Regions from separate parts of the Streptomyces sp. bgisy100 genome, predicted to be linked through region 1. Evidence: riboswitches for the same ligand, from Rfam matches in the RefSeq annotation. Region 1 holds a riboswitch; each other region holds the start of a gene.

What was found. A riboswitch is a leader RNA that binds a small molecule or an ion and turns the genes downstream of it on or off. The one in region 1 is predicted to bind cyclic di-AMP.
Region 2: it holds a riboswitch for cyclic di-AMP, as region 1 does, so the genes downstream of both, AC3EQ1_RS13435 (transglycosylase family protein) here and AC3EQ1_RS28880 (M23 family metallopeptidase) in region 1, are expected to answer to the same signal.
Region 3: it holds a riboswitch for cyclic di-AMP, as region 1 does, so the genes downstream of both, AC3EQ1_RS15445 (C40 family peptidase) here and AC3EQ1_RS28880 (M23 family metallopeptidase) in region 1, are expected to answer to the same signal.
Region 4: it holds a riboswitch for cyclic di-AMP, as region 1 does, so the genes downstream of both, AC3EQ1_RS25850 (transglycosylase family protein) here and AC3EQ1_RS28880 (M23 family metallopeptidase) in region 1, are expected to answer to the same signal.

Annotation. Positions count from the first base shown of each region.
Region 1 covers NZ_JBYITE010000066.1:1,819-8,966, reverse strand. The annotation lists gene AC3EQ1_RS28900 (cytochrome P450 family protein) at 1-250, shown strand, start outside; gene AC3EQ1_RS28895 (hypothetical protein) at 374-574, shown strand; gene AC3EQ1_RS28890 (hypothetical protein) at 633-2,015, opposite strand; gene AC3EQ1_RS28885 (PP2C family protein-serine/threonine phosphatase) at 2,208-3,473, shown strand; cyclic di-AMP (ydaO/yuaA leader) riboswitch at 3,754-3,895, shown strand; gene AC3EQ1_RS28880 (M23 family metallopeptidase) at 3,907-4,971, shown strand; gene AC3EQ1_RS28875 (aldo/keto reductase) at 5,157-6,098, shown strand; gene AC3EQ1_RS28870 (PrsW family intramembrane metalloprotease) at 6,234-7,148, opposite strand, start outside.
Region 2 covers NZ_JBYITE010000015.1:93,115-100,262, reverse strand. The annotation lists gene AC3EQ1_RS13460 (NADH-quinone oxidoreductase subunit B family protein) at 1-126, opposite strand, end outside; gene AC3EQ1_RS13455 (transglycosylase family protein) at 270-1,529, opposite strand; gene AC3EQ1_RS13450 (cupin domain-containing protein) at 1,865-2,362, shown strand; gene AC3EQ1_RS13445 (SDR family NAD(P)-dependent oxidoreductase) at 2,359-3,138, shown strand; gene AC3EQ1_RS13440 (hypothetical protein) at 3,170-3,526, opposite strand; gene AC3EQ1_RS13435 (transglycosylase family protein) at 3,805-5,037, opposite strand; cyclic di-AMP (ydaO/yuaA leader) riboswitch at 5,043-5,184, opposite strand; gene AC3EQ1_RS13430 (permease) at 5,887-6,798, shown strand; gene AC3EQ1_RS13425 (TIGR03943 family putative permease subunit) at 6,795-7,148, shown strand, end outside.
Region 3 covers NZ_JBYITE010000019.1:42,973-50,120, reverse strand. The annotation lists gene AC3EQ1_RS15460 (hypothetical protein) at 1-86, opposite strand, end outside; gene AC3EQ1_RS15455 (C40 family peptidase) at 849-1,913, opposite strand; gene AC3EQ1_RS15450 (hypothetical protein) at 2,156-2,509, shown strand; gene AC3EQ1_RS15445 (C40 family peptidase) at 2,756-3,898, opposite strand; cyclic di-AMP (ydaO/yuaA leader) riboswitch at 3,907-4,084, opposite strand; gene pcrA (DNA helicase PcrA) at 4,366-6,813, shown strand; gene AC3EQ1_RS15435 (M23 family metallopeptidase) at 7,003-7,148, opposite strand, start outside.
Region 4 covers NZ_JBYITE010000049.1:17,458-24,605, forward strand. The annotation lists gene AC3EQ1_RS25835 (lysoplasmalogenase) at 1-529, shown strand, start outside; gene AC3EQ1_RS25840 (cytochrome P450 family protein) at 901-2,157, shown strand; gene AC3EQ1_RS25845 (LysM peptidoglycan-binding domain-containing protein) at 2,262-3,263, shown strand; cyclic di-AMP (ydaO/yuaA leader) riboswitch at 3,519-3,690, shown strand; gene AC3EQ1_RS25850 (transglycosylase family protein) at 3,695-4,366, shown strand; gene eno (phosphopyruvate hydratase) at 4,587-5,876, shown strand; gene AC3EQ1_RS25860 (FtsB family cell division protein) at 6,007-6,492, shown strand; gene AC3EQ1_RS25865 (DUF501 domain-containing protein) at 6,552-7,106, shown strand; gene AC3EQ1_RS25870 (Ppx/GppA phosphatase family protein) at 7,103-7,148, shown strand, end outside.

The sequences.
Region 1 (7,148 bases):
CGCGGACCGCTTCGACGCCACCCGGGCGGACAAGGAGCACCTCGCCTTCGGGTACGGCGCGCACCACTGCCTGGGGGCGCCGCTGGCCCGGCTGGAGGCGGAGATCGCGCTGCCCGCCCTCTTCTCCCGCTTCCCGGATCTGGCGTTGGCCGTCCCGGCGGACGCCCTGGAGCCGGTGGAGTCGTTCATCTCCAACGGCCACCGGAGCCTTCCCGTCCGGCTGACGTCGGCGGTTCCGGTGGGCGGCTGACCGGCTGCGGGCCCGGTGGGCCGACCGGCCTGCGCGTACGGACCGTGTTCGCGTACGGACCGTGTCCACCGGGGCGCCCCGCGGCCGTTGCCGGGGCGTGCCCGGGTGCCGTTTCATGGCCCCATGGCAGCCATGGACGACGAGGCGCGGGCGGCGACCGGGCCCGGTCCGGAGCAGCCGGAGCGGCCGCGGCCGGCCGTCCGGGAAGAGGGCGGGGAAGCCGCCTGTCTGCTGCACCGGGTCTGCACCGAGTGCGGGCGGATGAACGAGCGGGCCGGCGTGGTGCGCTGCGAGGCCTGCGGCGCACCGCTTCCGACGGATTGAGCTGCCGAGGGGCCGGGGTGGGTCGCGCGTCGGCGGCCCCGGACCTCACGCGACGCGCTCAGAACCCTCCCCCACCGAAATCGCCGCCCCCGAAGCCGCCGAAGCCTCCGCCGTCCCCGCCGAAGCCGCCGCCGAAGTCGCCCGAGTTGAAGTCGCCTCCGGAGTAGTCGCCGCCGCTCCAGCCGTCACCGAGGCCGTCCGCCCCGTACGCGTACGGCGCGTTGAGCATGCTGCCCAGCAGCGTGCCCGCCAGCAGCCCGGGGAGGATGCCGCCGCCGAAGTAGCCGTAGGCCCACGGGCTGTAGAGCGGCCCGGCCTCCCAGTACGGCCGCCGGCCGGAGGGGGTGTCCACCGTGCGGCCCATCGGCTCCTCGCCGTCCGCGATGCGGGCGGCGTCCGCGGCGCACACCGGCACGCTCCGCTCGCCCGCGCCCTCGGGCGCCCACTGCACGTCCTGGACCGAGGGGCCGTGGCGCGGATCGAAGAAGCACGGCGGACGGCGGTCCGGGAGCGGGTTCCCGTCCCGTCGGGCCTCCAGCGTGGTCAGCGCGAACCGCCCGTCGTCCAGCGCCTGGGTCACGCCCCGGACGTCGTCCGGCCGCCGGGCGCCGTCCATGGCGCGCTTCGCCCGGTCGTAGCAGTCCAGGGCGCGGGCGTAGTCCTCGCGCATCGCGTCGTCCGTCGCCGGGGCGGAGGGGGCGAAGTCGATCCGTTCGAGCTCCTCGCCGAACGCGGTGATGTCCTCGTCGACCACCGGACGGAGCGTGGCCAGCTGCGCCCGCTCCCGCTCGGTCCGGCGCTTCTTCCCGCGGCGGGACACCAGGAACACGGTGGCGCCGGCGACCGCGAGGAGGATGCCGAAAGTGACCGCCAGGCCCGCGCCGCCGACCTTGTTGTAGCCGGTCGAGGTGCCCGTGTCGGTGTTCGAGCCACCGCTCCACGAGTCGGGGGCGTGACCGTTCGCCTGCTCGACGGCCTGGTCGACGAAGCCGGTGACCGTGGCCTTGACGTTGCCGTCGCCGGAGCGGGCCGCGGCGCCGGTGAGGTTGTCGACCGTGTTGCGCGACATCACGGAGGAGTCGGCGCCGGCGTCGAACCGGTCGCCCAGCGCGACCGCGTAGACACCGGTGATGCCGGTCTTGGTCCGCAGGTCCTGGAGCAGCGTCGACGGGGGGAACTCGGAGGTGGCGGGGAGCACGGCGACGAAGACCGGCTTGTCCGCCTTCTTGATCTTGTCCGCCAGGGCGTCGGCGTCCGCGGGAGGCAGCTGGGACGCGGCCCGGGGATCGACGTAGACGGGGCCCTGTTTCAGGGCCGCGGCGGCGCTGTCCAGTCCGTCCGCGGCCCGGGCGCCGGGAGCCATCACGGCCACCAGCACGAGAGCGGCGGCCACCAGCGCCAGCACCGGCCAGCAGGCCGCGCGGCGTACTGCGCTCTTCATACTTACGACGCTAACCCCAAAGGCGGAATAATGGGCTATTCAGGCATATCGGATATAGCGGCAGGGAATGGGGTGGGCCGGTGTCCATCACGTGGCGTACGCCGATTCGCCGTCCGGCCGGTCACCGGAGAGCCTGAGGGGGCGGTGCCGTACCGCTCCCGCGCCATGGACGGTAGGAGACACGAGGTGGGGATGCGAGTCGGGGGATCTGGCCGCACGGGCCGCAGGCTCCGCGGCACGGACCGGGCTCCGGGCGAACGCGACGACGAGAACCGCTCCGCCGGCCGGTCCCGCGTCGCCCGCTGGATGCCCGCGCTGCTGATCATCGGCGGGCTGACCTTCGACCTCTCGACGCCGGCCCGGTTCACCGGCTCCCCCTTCTTCTCGGCCGCGCCGCTGGTGGCCGCGCCGTTCTTCTCGCTGCGGGCCACGGCTGCCGCGGGGATCGCCGCCGGGGGAGCGGTCGTCGCCCTGCACCTCTACAACGGCGACGCGGGCGACATCGAGTCGGTGACGGAGCTGGTCACCGTGCTGACCGTCGCCCTGCTCGCGCTGTTCATCAACCGGGTGGTGCGGCGCGGGGACCGGCAGCTGGCGTCGGCCCGCAGCATCGCCGAGGCGGTCCAGCTCGCCGTCCTGCCGACGCCCGACGAACGCATCGGCGGCTTCCAGGTCGCCGCCCGGTACGAGGCGGCGCTGGCCGACGCCCGGATCGGCGGGGACCTCTACGCCGTCCAGCAGACCCCGCACGGGGTCCGCCTGATCGTGGGCGACGTCCGGGGGAAGGGGCTGGGGGCCGTCGCGGCGGTCGCCGTGGTCATCGGTGCCTTCCGGGAGGCGGCCGAGGAGGAACCGGATCTGGTGGAGGTCGCCGCCCGGCTGGAGCGGGCGCTGGCCCGCGAGGCGCGGGGCGAGGACCTGGACCGGTTCGAGGGCTTCACCACCGCGGTGCTGGCGGAGGTGGGCGCCGCGCGCCCCTCCGCCACCGACGGGGCGCCGCCCGAGGGCACGCTGCGCGTCCTCAACCGCGGCCACCCGGCGCCGCTGCTGCTCTCCGCCGACGGCTCGGTGTGCGGGGTCGAGCCGGGGGTGGCCTCGCTGCCGCTCGGGATGGGGGATCTGGGGGCCTGGCCGGAGCAGGTCGACACCTTCGACTTCCCGCGCGGTTCGACCCTGCTGCTGTTCACCGACGGGGTGACCGAGGCCCGGGACGAGAAGGGGGTCTTCTACGACCCGGCGAAGCGGCTCGACGGCCGGCTGTTCCCCGGGCCCGACGCCCTCCTCGACGCGCTCGTCGAGGACGTGGCCCGGCACACCGGGGGCGAGCCGGCGGACGACATGGCGCTGCTGGCGGTCAGCCGGCCGGGGCGGCGGCAGCCGGAGCGCCGGAGGACCGTGGGGCTGACCCGTGGTCCGGACGAGGGCAGGGCCGCCGCCCCGGCACCCTACGGTCCGTGACCGGAATGCATCACTTCGCATAACAAGTGACGCACGATCAGCCGGAACGTGTTTCGCGGGCCCGCTCAACTCGCCCCTATTGGGCGGCACATGTCCGGATTGATCCTACTCCAATCTGTTAACGATCAACGAGAACCGCTTGGAATCCGGCCCCGGCCCTATTAACGTTCGATAACGCAGCGCGGTCGTCCCAGCCGTCACAAGAGACGGCACCGTGCGCCATCGCCGAATCCCGCACACACAGCACCACCCCGCAGGGCCTGCACCACCGGACACACCAGCTCCACCTGCACCACCTGCACCCAGGGAACCGGGGAACCAACACCTTGGGGTGAATCGGGCGTCTCTCCCAGAGGGGTCCGTAGGAGACCTTCCTGCTCCGAACCCGTCAGCTAACCCGGTAGGCGAGAAGGAAGGAAAGGAGTGCGCCCGCGTGGCGTCCAACAGGCCTGCCCCCGAATCCCCGTACACACCCCAGAGTTTCGATCCCGGATTCGGTGAGGAACCCCCGGCCGCGGCGGGTGAGTGGAATCCGACCGAGGAATCCGTCGCCCCGGTGCGCGGCCGGCACCGCGTCGTCAAGCAGCGCGGTGGCGGCATGGCCCGTAGCGGCGCCGTCCTCGGCGTGGGCGTCTTCGCCGCGGTCGGCGCGGGTGGCATGGCCAGCGCGCAGGAGAAGCCGCCGGTCTCCATCTCCATGCCGGACCTCTCCTCCGTCTCGGAGAAGCTTCCCGACGCCGCGTCCCTGCCCGGCATCGGCTCCCTGGTCGCGGACGACGCGGAGCAGGCCCCGGTCGCCGTCGCCTCCGCCGCCCCGCTGAGTGACGCCGGGCTCACCGCCGACGAGGCCGCCGACGGCACCGGCGCGGGCGAGGCGCTGCGCGCCCGCATCATGCGCCAGGCCGAGCAGCAGCAGAGCGCCGCCGAGAAGGCCGAGCGCGAGGCCGCGGAGAAGGCCGCCGAGAAGGCCGCCGCGGAGAGGGCCGCCGAGCAGGCCGAGCGGAAGAAGGCCGAGGCCGCCGCCGCGAAGAAGAAGGCGGCGGAGGAGGCGGCCCGGGAGGCCCGTGAGAAGGCCGAGGCCGAGCGGCTGGCGAAGCTCGCCAAGCAGTTCACCGTCCCGGTCTCCTCCTACACCCTCACCTCCAGCTTCGGCCAGGCCGGCGACCTCTGGTCCAACGACCACACCGGCCAGGACTTCGCGGCCCCCACCGGCACCCCCGCCAAGGCGGTCCACGGCGGCACCATCACCCAGGCCGGCTGGGCCGGGGCGTACGGCTACCGGATCGTGCTCACCCTCGACGACGGCACCGAGGTCTGGTACTGCCACCTCTCCTCGATGACGAAGACCTCCGGCAAGGTGACCACGGGCGAGACCATCGGCCGCGTCGGCGCCACCGGCAACGTCACCGGTCCCCACCTCCACCTCGAGGTCCGTCCCGACGGCGGCTCCCCGATCGACCCGGCCTCCTGGCTGCGGGACCGCGGCCTCTCCATCTGACGGCCGCTCCCGCCACCGGCGCCCGCCGCCGCAGCCTCCGACAGCCCTGGTGACGTCCCCCCGACACCAGGGCTGTCGGCCTGTCCGCGGCGCCCCGGCGCAACCGCCCGCGGTACGGCAGCAGCCTCCGCCGTACCGCAGCTGCCGACGGAATAGCCCCCGCCGCCCCCCAGTTGACGCCTGATATGGCTGACCAGCGCAAGTCCCTCGGCGACCTGACCGTCTCCCCGCTCTGCCTCGGCGGCAATGTCTTCGGCTGGACCGCGGACGAGGCGGAGTCCTTCGCCGTTCTCGACGCGTACACCGCGGCCGGCGGCAACTTCGTGGACACCGCCGACGCCTATTCCGCCTGGGTGCCGGGCCACGTCGGCGGCGAGTCCGAGACGGTCCTCGGCAACTGGATGGCGGCCCGCGGCAACCGCGCGGACGTCGTGATCGCGACGAAGGTGGGGGCGCACCCCGACTACAAGGGGCTCTCCGCGAAGACCGTCAAGGAAGCGGCCGAGCAGTCGCTGCGCCGCCTCCGCACCGACTACGTCGACCTCTACTACACGCACTACGACGACCCCGGCCTCCCCGTCGAGGAGTTCCTCACCGCCCTGGACGCGCTCGTCCGGGAGGGCAAGGTCCGGCAGATCGCCGCGTCCAATATCACCCCGGAGCGGCTGGAGGAGGCGCTGCTCTGCTCCGAACGGGAGGGCCTGGCGCGGTACGTGGCCCTCCAGCCGCACTACAACCTGGTCTCCCGCCACACCTACGAAGGCCCGCTCGCCGAGGTCGCCGCCCGGCACGGCCTGGGCGCCGTGCCCTACTTCGCGCTCGCCGCCGGCTTCCTCACCGGCAAGTACCGGCCGGGCACCACGGTGGACAGCGCCCGCGCGGGCCGGGCGGCGGAGTACCAGGGCACCGAGCGCGGCGAACGTGTCCTGGCCGCCCTCGACCGGGTCGCGACCGCGCGGGGAGCCGAGCCGGCCGCGGTCGCCCTGGCCTGGCTCGCCGCCCAGCCCACCGTGGCGGCACCGCTGGCCAGCGCCCGCACGGTGCAGCAGCTCGGCACCCTGCTGGCGGGCGCCGGCCTCCGGCTGGACGAGCACGAACTCGCGGCTCTGACGACGGCCTCCGCCTGACGGAGCTCCTGATCGTCCCGGACCGCCACCTTCAGCACGGCCGGGCGCGGGCTGCCGCAGCCCGGGAGCTCCGCAGTGAACCGGAGTGCCCTGCCCGACGGCTCCGTACCGGGGGTCCGAGGGCTGCGACCGCCCTCAGGGGCCGTACGGGCGGTTGCCGGGTCCGTGCGGCGGCCCGTACGGACCCGCGGCCTGCCCGTACGGCCCCTGGCCCTGCCCGTACCCCTGAGCCGGCGCCTGCCCGTACCCCTGGCCCTGCCGCGGATACGGCCGGCCGGACGGCTGCGTCCCGCCCGGCGGCCCGTATCCGTACCCGGGCGGCGGCGGTGTCCACGGCTGCGGCGCGGGCCCGGTCCAGGCCGGTGCCGTCATGCGCGCCGCGTGGGCCAGCGCGGGCTGCGCCATGTCCTTGCGCTGCCAGAGATGGTGCAGCAGCTCCTGTTCCCGGGCGACGAAGTCCGTGCCCGCCGCTCCCCGGTGGGCGCGCTGCCGCAGGAACGCCAGGGCCGTCGCGCAGACCTGGTACTCGACGACCATCCGGCGTCCCGCCGCGCCGTGGGTGCGGCGCGCCACGGTCCGGGCGATCGACCGCGCCTTCATGGAGGACAGCGCGTGCGGCTCGGCCGGCGCCAGCCAGCCCGCCGCCACATAGGCCGGCAGATGGCTGCGGACCGTCCTGAGCTCACTGCTGCGCGACCAGATCACCAGCCAGGTCAGCAGCCCGAACACCGGCACCATGAACATCCCGTAGACGGCGATGAAGCCGTAGCCGCCGACGGTGGCCGAGCCGTTCCAGACGGCGTGCAGCACGATCGCGGTCAGCAGACCGGCCAGCGGCAGCAGAACGCGCCGGGCGCGCTGGCGCTGCGCGGCGAGCGACGCGATGCCGAAGCCGATACCGGTCAGCGCGGTGAACAGCGGGTGCGCGAACGGCGACAGCACGATCCGGATGAAGAACGTCGCGGCCGTGACCGACTGGAAGCCGGACGAGCCCACGGCCTGGTCCTCACCGAAGGCGTTGCCGAGATAGAGGATGTTCTCGGTGAAGGC
Region 2 (7,148 bases), on a different contig from region 1:
CAGCGCGACGGAATCACCGTCACAGCTCAGGCCCGCGTTGATCCACAGTATGTGAATCGGGGCGTCTTCCGCTTTTTCTCCGTCGACTGTCCCGGCATCGGCGGAGGTGACGGTCGTGTCGCTCATAAGCGCGTCCTCCTCCGGGTCCCTCGGGCGCGCCAGGATGCGGCCCGCCCTCCTTATCCGGCATAGCCCACGCATGCGGGCGCCGGTAAGTGCGGGAAGCCCCTATCGCCTCGAAGGACCCAGGAGGAGGAACACGCGGTGGATCAGATGCCGACGCCCTTCCCGCGCAGGTAGGCGAGGGGGTTGATGTCGGAGCCGAAGCCGGGCCCGGTGCGGACCTCGAAGTGCAGATGGGGTCCGGTGCTGTTGCCTGTCGAGCCGGAGCGGGCGATCCGCTGGCCGCCGCCGACCTGCTGGCCGGCCCGGACGGAGAGCGCGGAGAGGTGGGCGTACTGGCTGTACTTGCCGTCGGCGTGCCGGATCACGACCTGGTAGCCGTACGAGCCGGCCCAGCCCGCGGAGACGACCTCGCCGGCGCCGACGGCCTTCACCGTGGTGCCGGTGGGCACGGGGAAGTCGACCCCGGTGTGGTAGCCCTTGGACCAGCTGCCGCCGGCGGCCCGGTAGGCGGTGCCGGGGGTGACGGCGCCGACCGGCGCCGTGAAGCCCCGGGCCACGGCGGGCTCGGCGGCACGGTGCCGCGGTTCCGGCTGCTGCTTGGGCTTCGGCTGCGGCTTCGGTGCGGCCTTCCTCGGGGCCGGCCGACGGGGCTCCTCCCGGTCCGCCCGCGGTTTGCCGCGGGGCTCCGGTGTGGCGTCCACCGTGAGCCGCTGACCGGGCAGGATGAGGTCCGGGTCGCTGCCGATCACCTCGCGGTTGTCCCGGTAGACCCGCTCCCAGCCGCCGTCCAGGTCCCGCACCCGGGCGATGGTGTACAGGGTGTCACCGCTGGCGACGGTGTAGTTGCCGGGCTTCGTCCGGTCGGCGCGCCCGGCGCGCTCGTCCGCCTTCTCCCGCTGTGCGCCGGGCTTCTCCCGGTGCCCGCCGGACGCGTCGCGCTGCGCCGCGGCCGGCGCACCGCCGGTGGCGCTCTGCGGCGCGGCGGGCGCCCGACGGGGGGCCGGGGCGGCCTGGGGCGCCGGGCCGCCGCGCGCGAGTCCCGCCTTCACCGAGCACACCGGCCAGGCGCCGGGGCCCTGCCCGTCGAGCACCTTCTCGGCGACGGCGATCTGCTGCTCCCGGGTGGCGAGATCGGCCCGCGGCGCGTAAGCGGTGCCGCCGTACGCCTCCCAGGTGCTCTGGGTGAACTGCAGGCCGCCGTAGAAGCCGTTGCCGGAGTTGATGTGCCACTGGTGGGTGCTCTCGCAGGCCGCCACCCGCTCCCAGGTGTCGGCGGACGCCGCCTCGGCTCCGGAGACACCGACCAGCGGCAGGGCTATGCCGGCGCCGCCGGCGGTGACGGTGAGGGATGCCTGGGAGATCCGGTTCGGCTGGTAACGGCGATGGCGTCCACGTGGGGGCATAGAGCTCTTCCTCTCCTGCGCGGGCGCGCCGGGGGTGACGGGAGGCATTTCACGGCCACCAGAGTGTGCCAATTACTGAAGATCGATAGGGTGGTACGCATGAAAGGGCATCACTTTCCTTCGGGAGCAATCCCGTTGTGTCCGGGACGGCGCCCTGAGAATTGACGCGAAGAAACTCGTCCGGCTGTTGAAAATGGCCGGAACATGGCCGTCCGGGCGCAGAGAGCGAAGCGGAATGGCATCTACTGTGAGGTGCGTCACACACCATCAACACTGGCCCCGGACGTCTGAATTCTCCCTTTCCGTGCAACCGGACCCCCCGACGGAGGCAGCACATGCCGGACCCCCTCCCTTCCACGGACGAGCTCGCCCGGATGTACGGCCTGCGGCCGCTGCCCCTCGAAGGCGGCCTCTTCCACCGCACCTGGGCCGGACCGGAACAGCCCGACGGACACCCGGCCGGATCGGCCATCCTGCTGCTGCTCTCCGCCGAGGAGGGCCACTTCTCCGCGCTGCACCGGCTCCCGCGCGACGAGGTCTGGCACTTCCACCTCGGCGACCCGGTGGAGCTGCTCCTCCTGGAGCCCGGCGGCGACTCCCGGGTGGAGGTCCTGGGCCCGGACATCCGCGCCGGAGCGCACCTCCAGTACGTGGTGCCCGGCGGCACCTGGATGGGGGCCCGGGTACGCCCCGGGGGCGCCCGGACGCTCCTCGGCTGCACCATGGCGCCCGGCTTCTCCCCCGTCGACTACGAGGGCGGGGAGGCGGACGAGCTGAGCGCCCGTTATCCGCTGCACGGGGACCTCATCCGCACCCTGTGCCGTACCGCATGACCGGGCAGGGGCGACTGCCCGCGCTCGACGGGCTGGTGGCCGTGGTGACGGGCGCCGCGGGCACCGTGGGGGCGGGCATCGCCGGGGAGTTCGCGCGGGCCGGGGCGCAGGTCGTCGTCCACCACCACACCGGCGCCGAGCGCGCCCGGAACGTGGTCGAACGGATCACCGGCGAGGGCGGCACGGCATGGGCGGTGGCGGCCGACCTCACCGACGAGACGGCGTGTGAACGGCTGATGGACGCCGCGGCGGCGCGCTTCGGCCGGGTGGACGCACTCGTCAACAACGCCGGGGTCCAGCCGGTCCAGGAGCTGGCGTCGATGACCGCCGCCGACTGGCGCGCCGTGGTCGACACCAACCTCATCAGCGCGTTCTGCTGCACCAAGGCGGCCGTACAGGTGATGCGGCGGGCGGGCACGGGCGGCACGGTCACGCATGTCGCCTCGATCGAGGGGTCCTCCCCCGCGCCGGGGCACGCGCACTACGCCGCGTCCAAGGCGGCCCTGATCCAGCACGCCCGGGCGGCGGCGGTGGAGTACGGACCGTCCGGGATCCGGGTGAACACCGTCTCCCCCGGCCTGATCAGCCGCCCCGGCATCGAGGAGGCGTGGCCCGAGGGGGTGGAGCGCTACCGGGCCGCGGCGCCGCTCGGGCGGATCGGCAGCCCGGCCGACATCGGCCGTGCCTGCGTGTTCCTCGCGTCGACGATGGCGGACTGGGTCACCGGCCACGACCTGGTGGTGGACGGCGGGGTGACGGCCCGGTCGCCCTGGTAGGCACCGCACCGGACACGGTCGTCCCGGTACGTCACCAGGCGAGAAGCCGGGGGTCCACCCGGGTGGCGGGCTCCGGCGCCGGGGGCTGCGCCGGGGCCGGGACCGTGCGCGCCGAGCGGCTCACGGTGCGGGGCGGCAGGGTGACGGTGCTGCCGGCGGCCTGCCGGAGCCAGCGGACGATGGTTCCGACGGCGTCCTCGTCGAGCTGCGCGAGATCGTGGATGACCCGCAGGTCGTCGGGGTGCGGCGGGACGGCGGCCCGGGTGAGTTCGGCGTGCAGCATGAGCCGCAGCCCGTCGGCCGGCGTCAGATGGCCGCCGATCCGGGCCGGGTCCGGGGCGTCGGGCCGCGGGGGGAGCTCCATCGTGACTGCCGTCGGATCGGCCATGGTCGGTGCCTTCCTTCAATTCCCCATCGGTCAGGGGGAAATCATGGTCTCCCGTTCCGACGGCCGGTTTCTCCCTCCGGTTGCGGATCGGCCTCCGGGATCACCCATCCGGCCGCACGGCGGGGCCGTTCCCCGCCCTCGGACATCCGCGGTCGCGGTCCCGGACCGCTCGGCCGGGCGGGGGACGGCGAGGCACGGGCGGGCCGCGCCTCGGTCCGTCGGTGAGGCCGGTCGGTCGCCCCGGGCCTCGGTGCCACGCGCCGGGCCGGCGCGTGGGCTCAGATGCTGACGCCGTGCTCGCGCAGGTAGGCGACCGGGTCGATGTCCGAGCCGTAGTCCGGACCGGTGCGGACCTCGAAGTGGAGGTGCGGGCCGGAGGAGTTGCCGGTCGAGCCGGACAGGCCGATCTGCTGGCCGCCGGTGACCGACTGGCCGGCCGAGACGGACAGCGAGGACAGGTGGGCGTACTGGCTGTACTTGCCGTCGGCGTGCCGGATGACGACCTGGTTGCCGTAGGAACCGCCCCAGCCCGCGGAGACGACCTCGCCCGCACCGATGGCCTTCACCTTCGTGCCGGTGGGCACGGGGAAGTCGGTGCCGGTGTGGTAGCCGCTGGACCAGCTGGAACCGGACTGGTGGTACGGGGTGCCCACGGAGAGGTCGTCGACCGGGGCGGTGAAGCCGTCGGCGGACTTCTGCGCGGCGGCCTTGGCCGGGGCGGCCTGCTGCTTCGGCTCGGCCTTCGCGGCGGGCTTCGGCGCGGCCTTGTGCTCGGCGGCCCGGTGGGCCTCGTGCTTGGGGGCCGGCCGCTCGGACTCACGCTTGGGGGCGTCGTGATTCGGGGCGCCCTGCTCCTTGCCGCCCAGGGTGAGCTTCTGGCCCGGGAGGATCAGGTCCGGGTCGCCGCCGACGACCTCGCGGTTGCTCTCGTAGACCCGGTGCCAGCCGCCCTTGACGTCGTGGGTCGTGGCGATCTTGTACAGGGTGTCGCCGCGGACGACGGTGTACGAGCGGGTCCCGGACCCGGTGCCGGCCTTGCGCTCGGCCGGCTTGCCCTGCTCGCCCTGGGGCTTCGGGGCGGACTCGGCCGGGGCGGCCTTCCCGCCGTCGGGGCTGATCTGCGGGGCGGCGCCGCCCTGGGTCAGCCCGGCCTTGCCGGAGCAGACCGGCCAGGCACCGGGGCCCTGGCCGTCGAGAACCTTCTCGGCGATGGCGATCTGCTGGTCCTTGGTCGCCTGGTCGGCGCGCGCGGCGTAGTCGCCGCCGCCGAAGGCCTGCCAGGTGTCGTTGGTGAACTGCAGGCCGCCGTAGAAGCCGTTACCGGTGTTGATGCTCCAGTTGCCGCCGCTCTCGCACTCCGCGACCTTGTCCCAGGTGTCGACGGAGGCGGCCTGCGCCGAACCGACACCGATGAGCGGAAGGGCGATTCCGGCACTACCGGCGGCGGCGATGAGAGAAGCTCGGGAAATACGGCCGGGGCTGTACCGGCGGTGACGTCCGCGTGCAGACATAGGGGTATTCCTCTCCTACGCCTGCGAGGTGAGCTGTCGGGTTCGGGCTGGAGTTGCCCGGCCACGCCCTGAGCAGCGTCGTGCGCTGCGGCGCGTCTTCACCCCAAGCCGTTCCTCGCCTGTTGCGCGGTCCGGCACCTACCTGGTTCCCCCGCTCCTGCCGTGGTGCGTTTGTTGTTTCCCCTCCACCGGCGGCAGGACTCGGCGCTCCGACAGAGTATGGCCCGCCCTTTCATGGGCAGGCAGCGGTAAAAGTAAGCGCACCGAATTCTTTCCGACAAGTGGCGAGTATTCCCCGGAATCGCCTTTCGGTAGATCCACTCGGGACGGCGTCACACTGAGCTCCGGATCTTGATCCGAGAGCTATTCGCATTACTACTGAACGACTCTCACGTTCGGCGGGCGGTAACCGAGTTGCCCGGATTCACGCTTTTCGCGTGTGCGACATCACACCCCGGAAATACCTTTGTGAAATGGGTCACCACGAAGCCAAATGTCCGCTTTTGGGGCTCAATTCGGCTTTACAGGCAGTCGGCAGTATTGATGAGTGTTCGCGGCATACGTCCCGCCGGCCATCATCCGTACCCCGAACCACTCCCCCAGCGGCGCATATCCGGCGAAACGGATGATTCACCGACCCGCTCACCGCAGTGGCAACCCCGGCGGCAGCCTCTCCCCCGGTTATCGTGTGGTCCTTGATCGCGGACGTGCGGAGTCAGTGTGCAGAGAGCGGAAGAGCTGATCGACACCTCGCCGCCGGTGCGGCGCGCCTCCGGCGCGACCGCCCTGCTCCGGGGGCGCAACCGTTCCGCGACTCCCCTGATCGCCGTCGCCGCAGTCGCGGTTGCCGTGGCGGCGGCGCTGGCCCTGGGCGGCGGGAGCCGGCTCGCCCACCCGGGCGTCCAGGCCTGGCGGACGGTCAGCGTGGCCATCGTGATCCAGGCCCTTCCGTTCCTGCTGCTGGGCACGGCCGTGTCCGGCGCCATCAACGCCTTTGTGCCCGCCGACGCGTTCAGCCGGCTGCTCCCGAGGAAGCCGGCGCTCGCCGTCCCCGTCGCCGGCGCCGCCGGTGTGGTGCTGCCGGGGTGCGAATGCGCCTCCGTACCGGTGGCCGGAAGCCTGATCCGGCGCGGCGTCGCCCCGGCCGCCGCCCTGACGTTCCTGCTCTCGGCCCCGGCCGTGAATCCCGTGGTGCTCACCGCCACGGCCGTGGCCTTCCCCGGGAATCCCGGCATGGTGGCCGCCCGGCTCGTCGCCTCGCTCCTCACCTCGGTGATCATGGGATGGCTGTGGATCCGGCTCGGCCGCGCGGAATGGCTGCGCCTGCCGGCCCAGGGCGGCGGCCACACGGCCGGGAACAGCCGGTGGGAGGAGTTCCGGCTAGGATTCCAGCACGACTTCCTGCACGCGGGCGGATTCCTGGTGCTCGGGGCGATGGCGGCGGCGACCTTCAACGTCGTGGTACCGGGTTCGGTGCTGGACGCCTTCTCCGGATCGCCCTGGCTCTCCGTCCTCTTCCTCGCCGGGCTGGCGATCGTCCTCGCGGTCTGCTCCGAGGCGGACGCCTTCGTCGCCGCGTCGCTGACCGGCTTCTCCCCGACGGCCCGGCTGGCCTTCATGGTGGTGGGGCCGATGGTCGACCTCAAGCTCGTCGCCCTGCAGTCGGGCACCTTCGGGCGGGCCTTCGCCGTCCGGTTCTCCTCGGCCACGGCCCTCGTCGCCGTCGGATGCAGCGCGCTGACCGGCTGGTGGCTCCTGTGAAGCGGAACATCCAGGTGCTGCTGCTCCTGCTGTCGGGCGCCGGGCTCCTGCACATCGCGCTCTTCAGCGACATGTACCTGCGCTACGTGAAGGAGGGCCTGCGCGTCCCGCTGGTCCTCTCCGGTGTCCTGCTGGTGGCGCTGGGTCTGGTGGGGGCGGCGCGGGACGGCTTCCCGTTCGCCGGTCCGGGCACCGACGGCGCCGGGACCGGCGAGGAGGGGGACGCGGACGCCACTGACCACGGCCACGACCACCGCCGCGGGCCGCGGGTCGCCTGGCTGCTGTTCCTCCCGGCCCTCACCCTGCTGTTCTTCACCCCGCCCGCGCTCGGCTCGTACACGGCCGCCCGG
Region 3 (7,148 bases), on a different contig from region 1:
AGGCCGCTCGTCCAGTCGACGACCGCGGCCCCGCGGGCGCCGGGCAGCGTCATGGCTTTGAGCAGGCACTCGTCGATTCCGGGCACGCCGACTCCCCTCCCTGTGCAGCGTGCTGACGCTGTGGGAGCGCGTCAGTGACGAAGAGATTACGTACCGTGGCATCGAAGGTGGGGAGTTATGGCATTACCCCGCGGAATATGCCCTTGGATCGCTAGACTCCGCCCCCCGCCGGCTCGGTGAGCCTCCGGTTCCGCTCCCGGACGGCGGCGCGCGTCTCGTCCGTTGGCGGCAGGGGAGCCGTTCGGAGTCCCGCGGAGGGTCACCCCGCCGACTCGAAATCCGGCTCTCTCGCCGCGTCTTCGCAGGTCCGGGCATCCCCGAGTGGCGTACCGGAGCTCCGGCCCCGAGAGCGGAGTCACCCCGTCCGGCAGCGGCGGCCGGGACGTGCGATGCGATCGGCGGCGCCCGGTGCGGGAGGTGGTGCGCGGCGTGGCCCGGAGCGCGGAGCGCGTGTGATCTCCGGCACCAACCCGCGCCGGGCGCCCCGCACGGGCCCGTACTCGGCAACCGGCGCCCGCGATCCGGTTCCCCGCGATCCGGTTCCCCGTAATCCGGCGCCCCGCAATCCGGTCCCCGTCATCCGGATCCCGGCAATCCGGCTCCCGGCGCTCGTCCCCGGCGCCCGACCTCGGCCGCCCGCCGGGCCCGACCGCCGAGAGGTGGTGACGAACGGGACGACCACCGTGGAGCCGGTGACGAGGGCCGACGAAAACGGAACGACCACCCTGACGTCGGCTACGACTGCCGACTGCCGCCGGTCGCCGAGCCCCGGCCGCGTCCCGCTCCGGCTACGCCGGCCGGGCCGCCCCCGCGAACGGCATCTGGTCGATCGGCGCCAGCCGCACCGGGGCGCCCGGCCGCGGCGCGTGGATCATCTGCCCGTTGCCGATGTAGAGCCCCACATGGCTGATGCCCGAGTAGAAGAACACCAGGTCACCCGGGGCGAGCTCGGAGCGGGGGACGCGCTGCCCCGCGTTGATCTGGGTGTAGCTGGTGCGGGGGAGGGCGACCCCGGCGGCCCGCCAGGACGCCTGGGTGAGCCCGGAGCAGTCGAACCCGTCCGGCCCGGTCGCGCCCCACACGTACGGCTTGCCCAGCGCCCCGTAGGCGAAGGAGACGGCCTGGGCGGCGCGGGCGTTCGGTGCCTTGAGGCGGGCGGCGCGCGGGGCCCCGCGGTCAGCGCGGTCCGCACTCTCGGCGGCGTGGTCGTCCTGCCGGAGGACGGTGGCGCGCTGCTTCGCCGTGAGCCGGTCCAGCAGCCGCTCCGCCGCGGCGAGCTTCCGGTGCGCGGCCTTCTTCTGCGTCCGCAGCTCGGCCTGGTGGCCGCGGAGTTCCGCCAGCCGGTCACCCGCCTGGTCACGGACCTGGTCGAGGCCGCGGAGCTGGTGGCGGATCCCGGCGACGGCGGTCGCCTGCCGGCTGCCCGCCCGGTCCATCAGCGAGGCGCGCTCCAGGTACTGGTCCGGCGCGGAGGAGAGCGCGAGCTGGAGCGCCGGGGCGATGCCGCCCGAACGGTACTGGGCGGTGGCCAGCGAACCCAGTGCGTTGCGGGAGGCGTTCAGCCGCTGCGTCCGGCGGGCCGCCTCGTCCCGGAGTCCGTCCAGGGCCTGCTGCGCCTTCACGGCCTTCTCCCGTGCGCCGTTGTACTTCTCGGTGGCCTCCTCGGCCTCCTGGTGGAGCCGGTCGACCTCGGCCTTCACCCGGGCGGTGCCGGGTCCGGGGTCGGCCAGCGCGGTGCCCTCCAGGGCGCCTCCGCCGGCGGCGGAGGCGAGGGCGAGGGTCACCGCCGTACGGGCGGTGGTACCGGTCAGCGATCGCCGCCTGGGCTTCCGGTGCGAGGCCACGGCCGCCATCACATCCTTCCAACGGTCCGACAGCCGCGGGGGGTTCGGCCGTCTGGAGGAGGACGCTAAGCCCGCCGGGCGGGAGCAAGTACGAGGATGAGCGGGACTGGGTCCTTTACGCGCGGGTCTGAACGGAAGCCCCGGGTGATTTCTCGCCGCTCTGGCGTTTCCCGGCGCGCGCATGATCGAAATGGCGATTGAGCCGGACCCGGCTGCGAGAGGGTGCTATGGGCCCGGTTACGCTCCGCCGCATGGACATATTGATCAATGTCTTCGTCGGCCTGCACATCATCGGCATCGCCTCGCTGCTCGGCGGATTCCTCACCCAGATGAAGGCGATGGGCCAGGGCACGGCGCGGTTCGTCCCCGCGATGCTGCACGGCGCGCTGACCATGCTCGTCACCGGCGTCGCGCTGGTCGGCCTGAACCAGGCCGACGACCAGACCCCGAACACCGTCAAGCTCGGCGTGAAGCTCGCCCTGCTGGTCGTCATCCTCGCCCTGGTCTACGTGAAGCGGGACGAGGAGAAGGTCGAGAAGGGCGCCTTCGCCGCGGTCGGCCTGCTGACGGTCGCCAATGTGTTCATCGCGGTGCTCTGGACGTAGCCCCGCAGTCCCGGCCCGGGACGTAGCCCCGCAGTCCCGGCTCTGGACGTGCCCCCGGAGTCCCGGCTCTGGACGTACCCCCGGAGTCCCGGCCCGGGACGTGCCCCCGGAGTCCGGGAAAGGGGGCGGCCCCGGCCGGTCGGAAGCGACACCCGACCCCGAGGCGCCCCTTCACAGGCCACCCGCCCCCGAACGCAGTGCGCCCCACCGGCGGTCCGGTGGGGCGCACTCCGCGTCGTCGGCCGGTTACGAGGGGCGGACGCTGCCGTAGATCGGCATGTAGGTGATCGCCTCGGTGCGGACGTTGGCGCCCGGCTTCGGGGCGTGGACCATCTGGCCGTTGCCCGCGTAGATCCCGACATGGCTGATGTCGTCGTAGAAGAACACCAGGTCACCCGGCTTGAGGTCCTCGGTGGCGACCCGGGTGCCGACCTTCACCTGGTCCCAGGTGGTACGCGGCAGGGAGACCCCGGCGCTCTTCCACGCGGCCTGGGTGAGCCCCGAGCAGTCGAAGGAGTTCGGGCCGCTGGCGCCCCACACGTACGGCTTGCCTATCTGCGCCTTCGCGAAGGCCAGCGCCTGGGCGGCCTTGGCCGAGGCGGTGCCGGAGTCCGAGTCCTGGCCGGTGCCGGTGGAACCGCCCGTGGCGTCGTCCTGCTGGGCCTCCTCCCGGCGCTGCTTCTCGGCCTGCTCCCGGGCCAGCTCCTCCGCCTTGCGCTGGGCCTCGGCCTGCTTCCGGCGCTCGATCGCCGCCAGCCGGGCCTTCTCCTCGGCGGTCAGGTCCGACAGCAGATCGCGCGCCTCGGCGAGCTTGCGCTGCACGGTCCGCTTGCTGGCCCGCAGCCGGTCCTGCGAATCGGTGAGGGACTCCAGGCTCCGGGTGGCCCTGCCCCGCTGCTCGGACGCCTTCTCCTGCTCCTCCTGGAAGTCCGAGACGGCGCGCTGCTGGCGCTGGGTCATCCGGTCCATCAGGTGGTTCTGGTCGAAGTAGTCCTGCGGCTGCTCCGAGAGCATCAGGGTGGCGGTCGGGGCCATCCCGCCCTCGCGGTACTGGGCCGCGGCGAGGCCGCCGAGCTTGCGGCGGGACTCGTTCAGCCGCTCCGTCCGCTTCGCGACGTCGTCGACCAGCCGGTCGGTGCGCGACCGCTGGGCGTCGGTGCGCTCCTTGGCCTGGTTGTACTCCTGGGTGGACGACTCGGCCTGGCGGTACAGGTCGTCGACCTTCTTCTGGACCTCTTCGATGCTCTGCCGCGGCTCGTCCGGCGCGGCCTGGGCGCTCTGCGACAGCAGCGTCGCGGACGCCATCGCCGCGGTGGTGAGGCCGACGGCCGCGCGGCTGGAGCCGGGGGAGGCGAGAATACTGGTCCGCGGTTTGCGGTGCGACGCCAAGGCGCGCGTCTCCTTCCGTGGACCGCCTACCGGGTTAGCTGTCGGGTTCGGGCGGATCGGAAGGCTGCCCTACGGCCCGTGCACGGCGTTCGATCCGCGTGCGGAGGGCCGATTCACCCCATTGTTGCTTTGTGGGTCCCCGGCTCCGGGTGCCTGAGGCAGGGCCGGACTCGGCGGAGGCCGCCCGTGCCGACGCGGTCGTCGGCGGGTGGTGCGAGCCGCCTGAGCGAGCACGGTAGCCAATGTGTGGGGGTGCTGTGAAGGCTGGTGTTCGATATGCCCGAAACCTTTTCGTGACCTGAGGTGTGAGCTGGATCATGCCGACCCCCGGCCTGCTGCCGGCCGGGCCCCACGGCCTGCTCCTTGCCCGCCGGCGGACCGGCGGCGGCCGGAACGGGACGGTCGAGGCCGCACGGACGCGGGAACCGGTGTGGGCTGTCGGTCCGGCCGCCTAGACTCGGTGGGCGATGAGCAGCCTCTTTGACGACAGCTTCCTGGCGGACCTCGAGCACTCGGGCGAGGAGCCCCCGCCGCCGCCCGAGGAGTCCGCGCACCCGCGGGAGGAGGTCCCCCACGACCTCTTCGAGGGGCGCTTCGACCACCCCGTCCAGCGGGACGCGTACTACCGCGACGGCGCGCCGAGGCCTGCCATCGACCCGGCCGCGCTGCTCGAGGGGCTGAACGAGCAGCAGCGCGCCGCCGTCGTCCACACCGGATCGCCGCTGCTCATCGTCGCCGGCGCCGGCTCGGGCAAGACCCGGGTGCTGACCCACCGCATCGCCCACCTCCTGGGCGCGCGCCACGTCCACCCCGGCCAGATCCTCGCGATCACCTTCACCAACAAGGCCGCCGGGGAGATGAAGGAGCGCGTCGAGGAGCTCGTCGGCCCCCGGGCGAACGCCATGTGGGTGTCCACCTTCCACAGCGCCTGCGTCCGCATCCTGCGCCGGGAGAGCAAGAAGCTCGGCTTCACCTCCAGCTTCTCGATCTACGACGCCGCGGACTCCAAGCGCCTGATGTCGCTGGTCTGCCGGGATCTCGACCTGGACCCCAAGCGGTATCCGCCCAAGTCGTTCAGCGCGAAGATCTCCAACCTCAAGAACGAGCTCATCGACGAGGAGACCTTCGCCGGGCAGGCCGCGGACGCTTTCGAGAAGACGCTCGCCGAGGCCTACGCGATGTACCAGTCGAGGCTGCGCGAGGCCAACGCCCTCGACTTCGACGACATCATCATGACCACGGTCCACCTGCTCCAGGCGTTCCCGGACGTCGCCGAGCACTACCGGCGGCGCTTCCGGCACGTCCTCGTCGACGAGTACCAGGACACCAACCACGCCCAGTACACGCTGGTGCGCGAGCTGGTCGGCACCGGGGAGACCGTGCCGGGCCAGGACGTGGCCGAGCTGTGCGTGGTGGGCGACGCCGACCAGTCGATCTACGCCTTCCGCGGCGCCACGATCCGCAACATCCTCCAGTTCGAGGAGGACTACCCGGACGCCACCACGATCCTGCTGGAGCAGAACTACCGCTCCTCGCAGACCATCCTCAGCGCCGCCAACGCCGTCATCGAGCGGAACGAGAACCGCCGCCCCAAGAACCTCTGGACCGAGGCCGGCGCGGGCGCGACGATCACCGGCTACGTCGCCGACACCGAACACGACGAGGCGCAGTTCGTCGCCGACGAGATCGACCGGCTGACGGACGCGGGCGACGCCCGCGCCGGCGACGTCGCCGTCTTCTACCGGACCAACGCCCAGTCCCGTGTCTTCGAGGAGATCTTCATCCGGGTCGGGCTGCCCTACAAGGTCGTCGGCGGCGTCCGCTTCTACGAGCGCAAGGAGGTCCGCGACGTCCTCGCGTACCTGCGGGTGCTCGCCAACCCCGAGGACACCGTGCCGCTGCGCCGGATCCTCAACGTGCCCAAGCGTGGCATCGGCGACCGGGCCGAGGCGATGATCGAGGCGCTGGCCGCCCGGGAGAAGGTCTCCTTCGCCCAGGCGCTGCGCCGGGTCGACGAGGCGTACGGCATGGCGGCCCGCTCCGCGAACGCGGTGAAGCGGTTCAACACCCTGCTGGAAGAGCTGCGCACCATCGCCGAGTCGGGCGCCGGCCCGGCCACCGTGCTCGAAGCGGTCCTGGAACGCACCGGCTACCTGGCGGAGCTCCAGGCGTCGACCGACCCGCAGGACGAGACCCGGATCGAGAACCTCCAGGAACTCGCCGCCGTGGCACTGGAGTTCGAGCAGGAGCGCACCGAGGAGGACCCGGGCACCCTCCCCGAGTTCCTGGAGCGGGTCGCGCTGGTGGCGGACTCCGACCAGATCCCCGACGAGGACGAGGAGGGGTCCGGCGTCGTCACGCTGATGACCCTGCACACCGCCAAGGGCCTGGAGTTCCCGGTCGTCTTCCTGACCGGCCTGGAGGACGGCGTCTTCCCGCACATGCGCTCGCTCGGCCAGACCAAGGAGCTGGAGGAGGAGCGGCGGCTCGCGTACGTGGGCATCACCCGGGCCCGGGAGCGGCTCTTCCTGACCCGTTCCACCATGCGCAGCGCCTGGGGCCAGCCCTCCTACAACCCGCCGTCGCGGTTCCTGGAGGAGATCCCGGCCCAGTACCTGGAGTGGCGGCGCACCGGCCCCGCGATGCCGTCGGCGTCGGCGGGTGCCATGGCCGCGGGCTCCTCGCTCTCGTCGTCGCGGACCAAGGCGGGCCCGAGCGGCTTCGCCACCCGCCGCACCACCGACCGGCCGGTGATCTCCCTCGCCGTCGGGGACCGGGTCACGCACGACCAGTTCGGGCTGGGCACCGTCATGTCGGTCGCGGGCAGCGGGCACGACGCCAAGGCGACGATCGACTTCGGCGACGAGAAGCCCAAGGTCCTGCTGCTGCGGTACGCGCCGGTGCAGAAGCTCTGACGGGGGCGGGAGCGGGGGCCGGGGCCGGGGGCCTGACCCGGGAGGGGTGAGGCTCGGACCGGCTCCCGGGGTGGAGCGGCGGAGGCCGGGCGGCATCCCGACGGATCAGGGGGCCGGCCATCGGCCGAGGATCGCTCCGGTTCGCGATCGACGACCGCTCCGGTTCGGGCTGCTCCGGTTCGGGTTGCTCTAGTTCGGGTCGAGGCCCTTGCCGCGCAGCCAGGGCAGCGGGTCGATGGCGTCGTCGCCACCCGGGTGCACCTCGAAGTGCAGGTGCGGACCGGTGGAGTTGCCGGAATTGCCGGAGAAGGCGATGACGTCCCCCGCCTTGACCG
Region 4 (7,148 bases), on a different contig from region 1:
TGTGCTGCGCCGCCGGCCCGACACCTCCGCGCCGGTCCCCAAGGCCCTCGTCGCCGGGCTCGCCTTCGCCGCCGCCGGTGACACGGCGCTCCTCTTCGACGAGCACAAGCCCGCGTTCCTCCTCGGCATGGCGGCGTTCCTGGGCACCCAGGTCAGCTACACCGCGGGCTGTACCGGACTCGGCGCACTCCGCGGGATCGCGCGGAAGCCCTGGCCGGCGGTCGGCTGTCTGGCGGGCTGGGCCGCGGTGAACGCCGCCCTCGCGCCGACCCTCGACAAGCAGCTGCGGCTGCCGGTGGCCGGTTACAGCCTCGCGCTGGTCGCGATGACGGTCACCGCGCTCGGTGTGGGTGGCCGGGTCGGTGCGGGCGCCGCCGCCTTCCTGGGCTCGGACCTGCTGATCGGGCTCAAGGAGGCGGGCCGGGAAGTCCCCTCCCAGGAGGTGCTGATCATGGCCGGATACCTCCTCGGCCAGTACCTCCTCACCTCCGGCTGGCTGGAGCACCACGACGCCCGGCAGACCGCGTAACGCCCTCCGGCTTCCCGGGGGTCCCGGTCCGGCTCCCGGACGCCGGCCTCCGGCCCCGGCTCCCAAGCCCCCGCGGCCTCGGCTCCCGGACGCCGGCCTCCGGCCCCGGCTCCCAAGCCCCCGGCCCCGGCGTCCCCGCGGACGGGCCGCGGGGCCTCCCGGCGGGGCGGTTACGGTGAAGCGTGCCCCAGGAAAACCCCGATCCGACCCCGGACGTCACCGCCCCGGCCCACGAGACCCCGGACGCCACCGCCCCGGATGCCTCCACCGCGGACCGCCGGCCACCGGCGGCCACCGCCCCGCACGTCTCGCCTCCGGACGTCACCGCCCCGGCGCCCGAGACCCCCGCCACCCGGGCCCAGGACGCCTCGATCACGGACTCCCCGCCCCAGCTCTTCGGCTGGGAGTTCGCCGCCGACCCGTATCCGGCGTACGCCTGGCTGCGCGAGCACAGCCCCGTGCACCGGACCGCGCTGCCCAGCGGCGTCGAGGCCTGGCTGGTGACCCGGTACACCGACGCCCGGCAGGCCCTCGCGGACGCCCGGCTCTCCAAGAACCCCGTCCACCACAGCGAGTCCGCCCACGCCAAGGGCAAGGTCGGCATTCCCGGCGAGCGCAGCGCCGATCTGATGACCCATCTGCTCAATATCGACCCGCCGGACCACACCCGGCTGCGCCGCCTGGTGTCCAAGGCCTTCACCCCGCGCCGGGTGGCGGAGTTCGCGCCCCGGGTGCAGGAGCTGACCGACGGGCTCATCGACGGCTTCGCCGGGAAGGGCTCCGCGGACCTCATCCACGAATTCGCCTTTCCCCTCCCCATCTACGCCATCTGCGACCTGCTGGGCGTACCGGCCGAGGACCAGGACGACTTCCGGGACTGGGCCGGGATGATGATCCGGCACGGCGGCGGACCGCGCGGGGGAGTGGCCCGCTCGGTCAAGAAGATGCGGTCGTACCTGGCCGAACTGATCCACCGCAAGCGGGCGGAACCGGGCGACGACCTCATCTCCGGCCTGATCCGCGCCAGCGACCACGGTGAGCACCTGACCGAGGGCGAGGCGGCCGCGATGGCGTTCATCCTGCTGTTCGCCGGTTTCGAGACCACGGTGAATCTCATCGGCAACGGTATGTACGCGCTGCTGCGCCATCCCGTTCAACGGGAGCGGCTGCAGCGCTCCCTGGCGGCCGGCGAAACGGAGCTGCTCGCCACCGGTGTCGAGGAGCTGCTGCGCTACGACGGCCCGGTCGAGCTCGCGACCTGGCGGTTCGCCACCGAGCCGCTGACCCTCGGCGGGCAGCGGATCGCCGCCGGGGAGCCGGTGCTGGTGGTACTGGCCGCGGCCGACCGCGACCCGGAGCGCTTCGACGCGCCCGGCACCCTCGACCTCGCCCGCCGCGACAACCAGCACCTCGGCTACGGCCACGGCATCCACTACTGCCTGGGCGCACCGCTCGCCCGGCTGGAGGCACAGACCGCGCTGGCCACCCTGCTGCGCCGTCTGCCGGATATGCGACTTGCGGTGGAAACGGATGAATTGCGATGGCGTGGCGGGCTCATCATGCGGGGACTGCGGACCCTTCCGGTGGAGTTCAGCCCTACGGGAAGTGAAGGTTTGTCAACTACGTGACCAATACGTGATCTCGGCTACATCGTCTTGTGACTGCCGTGGGCCGCCGTTACTTTCAAGCGGTCCCCCCACGGCCCTCTGTCACTCGCTCGAAAGGCAACCGCATGCGTTCCGGGAACGGTCGACACCGCCGCCCCCGCCAGGCACCCGCCATCTTCGTCACCGTCGGCATGACCGGAGCGGGCATCGCGATGCCGCTGCTCGGGGCCACCGGCGCCCAGGCGGCGGACGCCGACACCTGGGACCGGGTCGCCCAGTGCGAGAGCGGCGGGCTGTGGAGTGCCAACGCCGGCAACGGCTTCTACGGCGGTCTGCAGTTCACCCAGGAGATGTGGGAGGAGTACGGCGGCCGGGACTACGCGCCGCGCGCCGACCTGGCCAGCCGCTCCCAGCAGATATCGGTGGCCGAGAAGATCCTCACCGACCGCGGGCCGGAGGCCTGGCCCAGTTGTGCCACCAACGCGCGGCTCCAGGAAGGGGGCGAGGCCCCCGACGTCGACCCCGGCAGCACCGAGCCGCCGGGCCCGCTGGAGTCCCTGCTGCCGCTCGACCCGGAGTACTCCGACGGCGCGTCGTCGTCCGGCAGAGCCGACGACGACGCGGACCGCGCGCAGAGCGACGACGCCGATGACGACAAGGGCGACGGCGGGAAGCGCGAGGACGACAAGAACGGCGACGCGAAGAGCGACGACGCGAAGAACGGCGACGCGGACGACGGCAAGAGCGGCGACGACAAGGCCGACGCCCACCGGTCCGACGAAAGTGACGGAGCGTCCGGCGGGAAGGGTGGCTCGGACGAGGACGGCTCGGACAAGGGCGGCGACGGCACCGGCCGGCACCGTGGCGCCCCCGCCGACGAGCAGGAGTCCGGGGACGAGGAGCGCGACAGCGGACGGCACGCCTCGCGTGGTGAGGACCGGGCCGACACGTCCGCGGACGGCCGGTACACCGTCCAACCGGGTGACAGTTTGTCGGATATCGCTCAGGAGTACGCCCTTCCCGGTGGTTGGAGCGCGCTGTACGCGTCGAACGAGGACGTCGTCGGCTCCGACGCGGACGTGATTCGCCCAGGCCAGGACCTCGATCTGAGCGATTCCGAAGGGTAGTTCGAGCCCTTTCCGCCCGTTGTGGGTGCGTGAGAGAAGCATCTCATCGGCCCAACGCACCTGTCTGGACGGTCGGATGGCCCTGTACCCGCCCTCACCTGCGGTGATGTGAGTGACGGGCGGGCAGGGAGGGGTTTGATGGGCGGGATGTCGCACTTTGAACCTGCGGGGCGGGTGTGCTTACCGTCGTGTCCGCTCGCCACCGCGGGCGCCTCCGACCGTCACGCCGAATCCTGCCGGCGGCCGGAGGGAATCGTCGCGAAAGCGCCGTAGGCAGGAGCGGGGGACCCAAGGTAAGTGCCGGACACGTCCGTTGAAGGATGAACGGGCCGACCGGCTAGGGGTGAAGCCCGGTGCGCAGGCACCGGGCCGGGCACTCACAGCCCGAACCCGACAGCTCACCTCGCAGGCGTCGGTGAGGAGACCGTTCCATGCTGCTTTCCGGCAAGAACAAGCATCGCCGTCCGTCCAAGGCCGTCCGTATGGCCGCGCTCGCCGGTCTGGCGGGCACCGCCGTGGCCGCCCCGCTGATCGGCGCCACCTCGGCCTCCGCAGCCTCCGTGGACACCTGGGAGAAGGTCGCCCAGTGCGAGTCCGGTGGCAACTGGTCCATCAACACCGGCAACGGTTACTACGGTGGCCTGCAGTTCTCCCAGTCCAGCTGGGCCGCCGCGGGCGGCACCCAGTACGCCCCGCGCGCCGACCAGGCCACCAAGGAGCAGCAGATCGCCGCTGCCGAGAAGCTGCTCGCCCAGCAGGGTCCGGGCGCCTGGTCCTGCGCCGGGGCCGGCGGCCTCACCGCGGGCGGCCCGGCCGCCGGTGTCGACACCGGCTCCTCCTCCGGCGACGCCACGGAGGACCGCGGTGCCCCGGAGCACGCCGACCGCAGCGACCGCCCGGCGGCGGCCCCGCAGAAGCAGGCCGCGCCCAAGCCCGTCAAGAAGGGCGACGGCGAGTACAAGGTCAAGTCCGGCGACACCCTCGGCACCATCGCGAAGGCCGAGGACGTCAAGGGCGGCTGGAAGAAGGTCTACGACCTGAACAAGGACATCGTGGACGACGCCGATGTGATCTACCCGGGCCAGCGGCTCCACCTGAGCTGACCCGCCTCCCGCTGCCCCGGCCCGGCCGGGGCAGCGGGCGTGCCGCCCCGGCCGAGCGCCCTGCCCCCGGACGCGCCCGGCCGGGGCGTGCTTTTGCGGGTCTATGGGCGCCTTTTCGTCTCGCCGGGCGGGCAGAGGCCGACCGATGCGGCCGGTCCGGTTAGGCTCGTGGCGCAGCGCCACCCAGACACTGCGAATCTGCGTCACACCCATGAAGGAGATGCTCGTGCCGTCCATCGACGTCGTCGTAGCCCGGGAAATCCTCGACTCGCGAGGCAACCCCACGGTCGAGGTCGAGGTCGGCCTCGACGACGGCAGCACCGGTCGTGCCGCCGTCCCCTCCGGTGCCTCCACCGGAGCGTTCGAGGCCCTCGAGCTCCGCGACGGTGACAAGAGCCGCTACGGCGGCAAGGGTGTCGAGAAGGCCGTCCTCGCCGTGATCGAGCAGATCGGCCCGGAGCTCGTCGGCTACGACGCCACCGAGCAGCGGCTGATCGACCAGGCGATGTTCGACCTGGACGCCACCCCGGACAAGTCCTCGCTCGGCGCCAACGCCATCCTCGGCGTCTCGCTGGCCGTCGCGCACGCCGCCTCCGAGGCGTCCGACCTGCCGCTCTTCCGGTACCTCGGTGGCCCCAACGCCCACCTGCTGCCGGTCCCGATGATGAACATCCTCAACGGCGGCTCGCACGCCGACTCCAATGTGGACATCCAGGAGTTCATGATCGCCCCGATCGGCGCGGAGTCCTTCTCCGAGGCCCTGCGCTGGGGCGCCGAGGTCTACCACACGCTGAAGTCCGTGCTGAAGGAGCGGGGCCTGTCCACCGGCCTCGGCGACGAGGGCGGCTTCGCCCCGAACCTGGACTCCAACCGTGAGGCCCTCGACCTGATCGTCGAGGCCATCGAGAAGGCCGGCTACACCCCCGGCCAGGACATCGCGCTCGCGCTCGACGTCGCCGCCACCGAGTTCTACAAGGACGGCGCGTACGCGTTCGAGGGCAAGTCGCTCTCCGCCGCCGAGATGACCTCCTACTACGCCGAGCTGGTCGCCGCGTACCCGCTGGTCTCCATCGAGGACCCGCTGAACGAGGAGGACTGGGAGGGCTGGAAGACCATCACCGAGCAGCTCGGTGACAAGGTCCAGCTGGTGGGTGACGACCTGTTCGTCACCAACCCGGAGCGCCTCTCCCGCGGCATCGAGAGCAACACGGCCAACGCCCTGCTGGTCAAGGTCAACCAGATCGGCTCGCTGACCGAGACCCTGGACGCCGTCGAGCTGGCCCAGCGCAACGGCTACAAGTGCATGATGTCCCACCGCTCCGGTGAGACCGAGGACGTCACCATCGCCGACCTGGCCGTCGCCACCAACTGCGGCCAGATCAAGACCGGCGCCCCGGCCCGCTCCGAGCGCGTCGCCAAGTACAACCAGCTGCTGCGCATCGAGGAGATCCTCGACGACGCCGCGGTGTACGCGGGCCGCTCCGCCTTCCCGCGGTTCCGCTTCCAGTAAGGCCACGACGGGGCCGCCGCACACGGCCCCGCCCGGCATCCGGACGTCCCCGTCCCCGGTCCCGTACCGTGGCCGGGGACGTTCGTACTGGACACGGAGAGCCGGTACGGGGAGCGACAGGGGAGGCGACGTGGCCGGAGACCGGGAGCGGTTCTCCACCGCGACCAGACTCAAGGCTCTCGGCGAGCAGGCCGCCGCCCGGGTCTACCGGGCCGGCCGGCGCGCCGGACCGCCGCGCCGCAGCCGGCTCACCGGCCGGGCGGCACTGCTGGCCCTGGTGGTCTGCTCCCTCGTCGTCGCGCTCGCCTACCCGATGCGGCAGTTCGTCTCGCAGCGTTCCCGGATCGCCGAACAGCAGCGCCGTGCCGAGCGGGCGCGGGCCGAGGTCGAGCGGCTGCGCGACGAGAAGGCCCGCTGGCAGGACCCGGCGTACGTCGAGCGGCAGGCCCGCGAGCACCTGCACTATGTGCGCCCCGGCGAGACCGGCTACACCGTGGTCCGCGAGGGCGGCCCCGACACCGTCCGCAGCCGTGACGAGGAGGCGGCCGCCCGCCCCTGGTACAGCGAGCTCTGGGACGGCGTCGACCGCGCCGACGCGGGGCACCGAACCCGATAGGCGACGCGGGACACCGGTCCCGATCAACCGACCGAACCGACGAAGAGATCTGCGCAGGCATGGACACGCCCCCTCCCCCGACCGACCCCACCCCGCCGACCGACGCCGACATCACGGCGATCGGTGAGCAGCTCGGCCGCGTTCCGCGCGGGCTGCGGGCGATCGCCCACCGCTGCCCGTGCGGGCTGCCCGACGTGGTGGAGACCGCGCCGCGCCTGGAGGACGGCACCCCGTTCCCGACGCTGTACTACCTGACCTGCCCGCGCGCCGCCTCCGCCATCGGCACGCTGGAGGCGGACGGCGTCATGAAGGAGATGACGGCCCGGCTGGCCGAGGACCCCGAGCTGGCGGCCGCCTACCGGGCCGCGCACGAGGACTACATCCGGCGCCGGGACGCGATCGAGGTGCTCCAGGGCTTCCCCAGCGCGGGCGGCATGCCGGACCGGGTGAAGTGCCTGCACGTGCTGGTCGGCCACTCCCTGGCGGCCGGTCCCGGGGTGAACCCGCTCGGCGACGAGGCCATCGCGATGCTGCCCGAGTGGTGGCGGAAGGGCCCGTGCGCGGGCTGCGGCCCCGCCGACGGCCCGGCCGAGGCCGCGGAGGAGGCGCAGTGACCCGGGTCGCCGCGATCGACTGCGGTACGAACTCCATCCGCC